2 regions of the Carnobacterium sp. FSL E2-0243 genome follow, and region 1 is predicted to be linked to the other one. Evidence: predicted binding sites of a transcription regulator. Region 1 holds the regulator's gene; the other holds the start of a gene.
What was found. The regulator LexA, encoded in region 1, represses DNA repair genes until DNA is damaged. The targets are predictions, from matches to a motif close to CNAACANNTGTTNG.
Positions count from the first base shown of each region.

Region 1 (3,814 bases):
AATGCCCTGCCATACTTGCTGCTTCAGCAGAAACACCTTCCATTAAATCACCATCTCCACATAAAGCGTAGGTGAAATGATCAACGATTGTATGTCCCTCTTTATTATACGTAGCTGCAATATGGGCTTCTGCCATTGCCATACCTACAGCATTAGCAATTCCTTGACCAAGTGGTCCTGTTGTTGCTTCAACACCATCTGTATGATGAACTTCTGGATGTCCTGGTGTTTTGCTATCCCATTGGCGGAAGTTTTTTAAATCATCCATAGTAACCGCATAACCAGATAGATGTAACATGCTATATAAAAGCATTGATCCATGTCCAGCGGATAACACAAAACGATCACGATCCGTCCAGCTTGAATTCTTAGGGTTGACTTTCAAATGCTTTGTCCAAAGTGTATAGGCCATTGGAGCTGCCCCCATTGGTAAGCCTGGGTGTCCAGAATTAGCTTTTTGAATTCCATCCATACTAAGTGTTCTAATCGTATTTACTGCAAGTTGGTCAGTTGTATCGAACAATTAAATCATCCTCTCGGTTTTAATATCTTTATTCTACTGTTTTATTTGTATTTGTGCAACGCTTTCTACAAAGAATTTAATCGTTTTTTCGTTTAATAACAACTAAACGTTCATTTTTAGGTATTTTTCACTTATATTATTTTTTATTTTTATGTGAAGATTTTAATCAATTGGTCTATTTGGCTCCTATTTAGTTTTAAAATTCTCACAACACTTTATTTTGTCCAAAAATTTATTTAGGTATTTTTCACTACTATTAAGCATTTTATATTTCTTATTCTTTAGATTCTTTTAATTTCGATACATGCCATTGCTCTATTTATTTCCTAGATTTCTTTAATCCGCTTTTTATCGTTTAAGTAAATTTTGGCTAATTTAAAAAATCATTAAATTACAGCACTGCTTATAAAATTAAATTAACCATTTATTGTTTAAACAGAAAAAAGAACTCAGAAAACAATCTGAATTCTTTTAAAAATACAAATAGACAACAAGGGATTAACGACCATGAAGTCCTTTTTCTTTTTGAATATCTTTTAACTTCTCAGGAGTTACATCATTTCCTTCATCATCAACAACCTTCATTCCTTCGATATGATGGCGCATCCCACCGCGAAATGCTGTTAAATATTCTTCACGTAACTGTTTTTGCTCTGCTTGTTCAGTTATAGTCAAACCTTCCTTTTTAGCTTTATTAGCTAGTTCATTAATTCGACTCATTTTATTTTTTTCTAACACTTTAATCACTCCATCTCTCTTATCTTCTCTTCATACTATACCAAAAAAAACCAAAAAAATATATTCCTTTGCTTAATTCTCCACAAAAGCGAACATCTGTTTGAATTTCATTTCAATCTATGGTATTCTATAGATAAGAAATTAAGAAAGAAAAGGGGTGCACTATTTTATGCGTAAAACACCAGAATCAAGACAAATCGAGGTACTACAGTACATACATGAACAAGTGCAGTTAAAAGGTTATCCACCGACTGTTCGTGAAATTGGTACTGCAGTCTCACTTTCTTCTACATCTACTGTCCATGGACATCTATCACGTTTAGAAAAAAATGGTTACATCCAACGAGATCCTAGTAAACCTCGTGCAATTGAATTAACCAGTTTAGGCCTTTCAAAATTAGGTGTTCCATCTGATAAAATTCCTTTATTAGGAACTGTTACTGCTGGTGAACCAATTTTAGCAGTTGAGGAAGCCATTGATTATTTTCCAATTCCACCTCATCTGAGTTATGATCCCGAATCTTTATTTATGTTAAAAATTCGTGGAGAAAGTATGATTAATGCAGGCATACTTGATGGAGATGATGTCATTGTTCGTAAGCAAACAAATGCAGATAATGGTGATATTGTTATTGCTATGACCAATGAAGATGAAGCAACATGCAAACGATTCTACAAAGAAAAAACACACTATCGTCTGCAACCTGAAAATGATGCTTTAGAGCCAATTATCCTGAATGAAGTTAGTATTTTAGGTAAAGTTGTCGGTTTATACCGTAGCCATATTTCTTAAATCTATGTAGTCACTAAATAAAGCAAAAAGCTCACACTTTTTGCTTTATTTTTTTGTTTTCAATTCGTTTCATTTGTATCTTCTTGTATTTGTGCTAAAATTTATGGTGTAGATAAAGGCTAGTTCTTTTGAACCAACTCTTCGAAAAGAAGATAAAATCCCCTCAAAGCAAAAAGATACTTTGTGTGTATTTTCCTATCTTTTTGCCAGAGCTAATCGGCTCAACAAACTTTTTATCAAGGCTAGTTCTTTTGAACCAGGCCTTCGGAAAAAAGATGAAATTTCGAGGTGACAAAAAGCGTCACATCAAATTTCCCTATTTTTCTGCCAGGCCTAGACGGCTCAACAAAATTTTTATTATTAAGGAGGAATTATTAATGGTTGCATTTATGTTTTATTGGTTTAGTTTATTAGTACAAGTAGCTTGGATTGTTTTAAGCGTAGGTCTTTGTGCTATGTATCTAAACAACAAAGAAAATGGAAATTTATGGGCTTTTGGTGCTTTAAATATTCTATCAATGATTTACAGCTTGGTCGTAATTTGGATTTATAATACATGGGACTTCGGTGTAACAACATCCAGTTGGTTTATCATCATTGTTGGTATACTTGCCATACTAACTGTACTAGAATTTATCTTAGGTCGCGAACCTAAAACAAAAACAGCCTAATTTAATTAACTTGTAGCAAAAACCTTTCGTGGGTTTTTGCTTTTTTTTATGTGAACTCTTTAAATACATATGAAATTAAAAAATAAATAAAAATTCATTAGCATAGGAATCATTATTATGATATGCTATATTTTAGAGCCTTTAACTAATAAAGACTACACTTAAAAATATTGGAGGATATGTAAGTGAAAAATGTAAAAGTTGTATTGGTATTTCTATTCTTGTTAAATGGTTCACTATTCCCTGCTTTTGTCAATGCGGATGAAGCAAAAAATGACTTTATTACAGTGGAAAAATCAACTGTAATAGCAAACAAAAATGGTGAAGCAAAAGTATCTGGAACTACAAAGAAAAAGACTAAAGTCAACTATGGTAAGTTTAAATCTGAAAAATCAGATAGTAAAGGAAAATTTACGCTAACTTTAAAAAATAAAACAAAAGAAAAAAAAGCATTCACTTTAAAAGTTAAAATAAACGGAGAAACCTACTCTAAAAAAGTTTCTGTTAAGCCCTATTCAAAAAAAGAGGCTGAGCAAAAAAAATTAGAAGCAGAAGCTAAAAAAATAAAGAAAGAAAAACTTGCTAAAGAATTAAAAACTGCCACTAATGCAGTCAAATTAGCCGAAAGGAAACCTACTAGAGCTAGCTACGATAAAGCGAACACTCTGGTCGTTGCTTTAACTAATGAAAATAAAGAATTATCTAACCGGTTAATAAAAATAATGGATACAGTTGAAGCAAATGAAGCTCTAGCTCAAAAAAAAGCTGAATCTGAAAGTAAAGAAAAAGAAAGAATTGCAAATGAAAAATTAGAGGCCGAACGTAAAATTGCAGAAGAACAAAAAGCTCTGGAAGAAAAAAGAATTGCTGATGAACAAGCTAGGATAGCTCAAGAACAAGAACAGCAACAAGCTCAAACAGCAGCAGAAGTTGAAACTGGACAAGGACTAATAAAAGGAAGCGAAAGTGGCATTTATCACACTCCTGGTAGCACCTATTATGATCGTACGACAAATGTTGTCCAATGGTTCAATACCATTGAAGAAGCTGTTGCTGCTGGCTACCGAGCACCAAAAAGATAACCAGTCG
Region 1 is NZ_JBBOPM010000001.1:1,576,577-1,580,390, reverse strand. It holds gene tkt (transketolase) at 1-523, opposite strand, end outside; gene MHI00_RS07410 (DUF896 family protein) at 1,022-1,261, opposite strand; gene lexA (transcriptional repressor LexA) at 1,431-2,054, shown strand; gene MHI00_RS07400 (hypothetical protein) at 2,432-2,725, shown strand; gene MHI00_RS07395 (sunset domain-containing protein) at 2,911-3,807, shown strand.

Region 2 (3,814 bases), 230 kb from region 1:
GTAGTTCCTGATTCATTATTATTATCAGTATAATTAATTGTAGCAGTAAAGGTATACCTAAGTTCATCCTCCTTATTTTGGGTAACGTAAACATCTTTAACTTTTGTTATAAATTCAGCATCTTGTGTTGTTGTAACATAATACATAGCCGTTTCATTTATAAATTTCCCATATCCTTCATCTGTAAATTGAGAATGAAACATATTTTCTAAATTAGTACTATTTTCCACTTTATATTTGTTTAGTCATTAGATAATCTGTTTGTTTATCTTGTCCTAACATGAATGAGTGTTCGCCTGTAATGCAAAAACCTAAATTTTTATAAAAATGTAAAGCAGGCTCATTCTTTTCCCATACTCCTAACCAAATTGTCTCTACACCAGTATCTTTCCCATATTGACTAGCAAAATGTATTAATTTTTTGCCTAAACCTTTTCTTTTATGTGCTGGAAGAATATATATTCTTTCAATTTCTAATGAGTTAGAAAATGTATTTTCAGTTTGTGCTTCTTTACTATTGAGTTTCATATAACCAGCTAAATCATCATCTGAAAATATAAAATAGAATATTGAATTAGGGTTTAATAACTCTATGCGTAATTTATTTTTGTTATAGGCAGTATCTATATAATTTATTAAATCTTGTTCTGTATTGTACTTTTCAAAAGTGTCTTTAAATGTACGAATACTAATTTTGCGAATACAATCCAAATCTTTTAATTCACATTTTTTGATTTCAACCTTCATTACTATCATTTCCTTTCAAATAGTTTCTTTTGTGCCCTTTTTTTACAATTTTCCAATCACTATCAATATTAGTACTAATTTTTTTTAACATGCTTGAAAACTGCAGGGCTTCTTCTTCTGTAAATCCTTGTAATGCTACAGTGTTAGAGTAGTCGTTTTCTTTTTGAATGATAGGCACTACCTCTATTCCTTTTGAGGTGACGTATAGTCTGCGAATTTTTTTATTAGCAGGATCAGTCATTTTTTTAATCAAGCCATTCTCTACAAGCTTATTAATAGACCTTGCAGCTGTAGTTCTATCAACTTTGACTAACTCTGCTAACTTATCTGGAATGATGCCAGGATTTTCATAAATACGAACAATGTATAGATATTGTCCTTTTGATAGTTTATAATTTTTAAATTCAACATTAGCAATAGAATCAAGAGCTCTTGCTATTGTTCCAATATCTCTCAGTATCTCGACCATAGTAACACCTCCTAAGGGTACATTAACATTTTATTGTCGCATTTGCAACAATTTGAATTAACGTTTATAACATAATAAGGAACAAGTTTGCTTATCAAGGCAACTATCTGTTTTGTTAAAGATGGAATAGATAGTTTAGCGATTTTTCTGAGCATTTAGGAAATTGATTCTCCAGCTAATTTTATATCCTCAATTACCCTTTCTAAAAAATAATTAAAGATTAAATGTTATTCATTTTTATAGCTTTACTTTTCGAACGTTTGTTCGTATAATGTGTTTATCAACTACTGGAGTGAATAGTTATGGAATTAGAACTTGATTATACGAATGAACCTCGCTCAGATATTTTATGTATTGATGTAAAAAGTTTTTATGCTTCTGTTGAATGCGTGGAGCGGAACTTAAATCCTCTAACGACGATGTTAGTAGTAATGTCTAATGCTGAAAATGCTGGAGGTTTAATTTTAGCTAGCTCCCCCGCTGCTAAACAAAGGCTTGGAATTTCTAACGTGATGCGAAAATTTGATTTGCCTACACATAAAGATTTATTAATCGTACCACCTAGAATGGCCTTGTACATTGATAAAAATAAAGAAATTATTGAGATATTTCGTAAGTATGCTATTGAAGATGATATTCTTATTTATTCAATCGATGAAGCGTTTATCAAAGTGACTCCTATTAAAAAACTATTGAAAGCAACGGCATACGAAATAGCACGTTTAATTCAGCAAGATATTTATCATACATTAGGCTTGTATTCGACGGTTGGAATTGGAGACAATCCCCTGCTAGCTAAATTAGCTTTGGATAATGAGGCAAAAAACGCGAAAGACTTTAAGGCTGAATGGCGCTATGAAGATGTTCAGGAGAAGGTTTGGCGGATTTCTCCTTTGACGGATATGTGGGGAATTGGTAGGCGAACGGCTAAAAAATTTGAATTAATGAATATCAAATCAGTGTACGATTTAGCCCGCTATGACTACCATTTGCTAAAAGAAAAAATGGGTGTCATTGGCGAACAGTTATATGCACATGCCTGGGGAATCGATCGCAGTGATATTGCTAAAAAGTATACTCCTCTTGAAAAATCGTATAGCAATGCACAAATACTGCCACGTGATTACACACTAGCCTCGGAGATTGAGTTGGTGATTAAAGAGATGGCTGATCAAGTTGCTACTAGGCTAAGACAAAAGCAATGTCAGACACAATGTATCAGTCTTTTTATTGGACATTCGATGTACGAATCAACGAAAGGTTTCAATCATCAAATGAAAATTTCTGCAACAAATAATACGAAAAAATTAACGGATTTTTGTCTACAATTATTTCGTCAACATTATCGTGGTGAAACAATACGGCAAATTGGCGTCGGTTGCTCTAAGATAGTTTATAGCACGGATATCCAATTGGATTTATTTAGAGAATCTGAGGAAGTCGAAGCAGATGCTGGTCTTGATTTTATTGTTGATTCTATTCGGGATAAATACGGCTTCACCTCTCTCGTTCATGCTAGCAGTTTAATGACAGGCGCAACAGCGATTAAACGCAGTCATTTAGTCGGTGGACATGCCTCCGGAAAGGATGAAAAAGATGTTAAATAAATTTAATGAACGTTACCAAGATCGTGGAACAATTAAATGGCTTGGCATGTATCTATCTGAACATACGGCTTCTATGGATGCGGATAAAAGTAGTCGAAGTTTAAAAATTTTGCAAAAAAAGCAGATGAATTTTCTTGAAATAGCGACAATACTAGATAGTGCCCTAATTAAAAATCAAGCTGTATCTATTCAGCTTGAAGAAATAGATACAGATGGGAATTATTTACCGGATATTACTGGAAAAATTGAAGGTTATGAGGATAGTGGGATTTGGATCGATAACACTCATATAGCCTATGAAGAAATCAGAAACATTAGTTTATACACTGAAATCAAATGGAGTGCATTTGAAAAAAGAAATCAAAGCTAAGTTACTAGAGTATATGTAACTTAGCTTTGATTTTTCTTCTTTTAAGAGACTTAAAATTTACTCGCCCATTTTAATTGCAGCCCCCTCTTCAGTTGTTTTTACATCATACTCTTTTCCATCAATTTTTACTTTTGATTCTTTTCCAGGGGTGATCTCTTCTTTTTTTGAGTTCCCACCACACGCAGTTAAAGCAACTGATACAAGAATTAGTGCGATTATTGTTGTTAGCTGTTTTAGTCTATTTTTTGGAATCATTTCATTCACCTCCTACCGTTAAATCAAGATTAGCATCGCTAACTGTAGTTTAAATGAATTTTTTCTGTAGTTTATGTAGAGTTTAGATAAAAAAGCCACTTGATTTTTTATCAAGTGACGTTCTATATTAACATTAACAGATAACTTTTTTACGTTTCTTTCCAATTCGTTCAAGGCGAATCGCTTTTTCAATCGCTTCGCTAGCAAGAGGAACTTTGCAGTCTTTACTTCCTAAGGTAACTTGAACTGGGCCAATTGTTTCGGCAACTTGTTGGGCTTCCTTTAACAAGGGTGTGTAGTAGCATCCGGTGTTAATCACAAACTGGTTCATGGTATATCGAACACTGTTTTTAGCTTGATGGATTG
Region 2 is NZ_JBBOPM010000001.1:1,802,709-1,806,522, reverse strand. It holds gene MHI00_RS08440 (hypothetical protein) at 1-230, opposite strand, end outside; gene MHI00_RS08435 (GNAT family N-acetyltransferase) at 232-747, opposite strand; gene MHI00_RS08430 (MarR family winged helix-turn-helix transcriptional regulator) at 737-1,216, opposite strand; gene MHI00_RS08425 (Y-family DNA polymerase) at 1,519-2,823, shown strand; gene MHI00_RS08420 (hypothetical protein) at 2,813-3,193, shown strand; gene MHI00_RS08415 (hypothetical protein) at 3,251-3,448, opposite strand; gene MHI00_RS08410 (DNA alkylation repair protein) at 3,582-3,814, opposite strand, start outside.
Region 2: MHI00_RS08425 (Y-family DNA polymerase) is a predicted target of LexA. The motif match lies at 1,470-1,483, and genes of this name have one in related genera.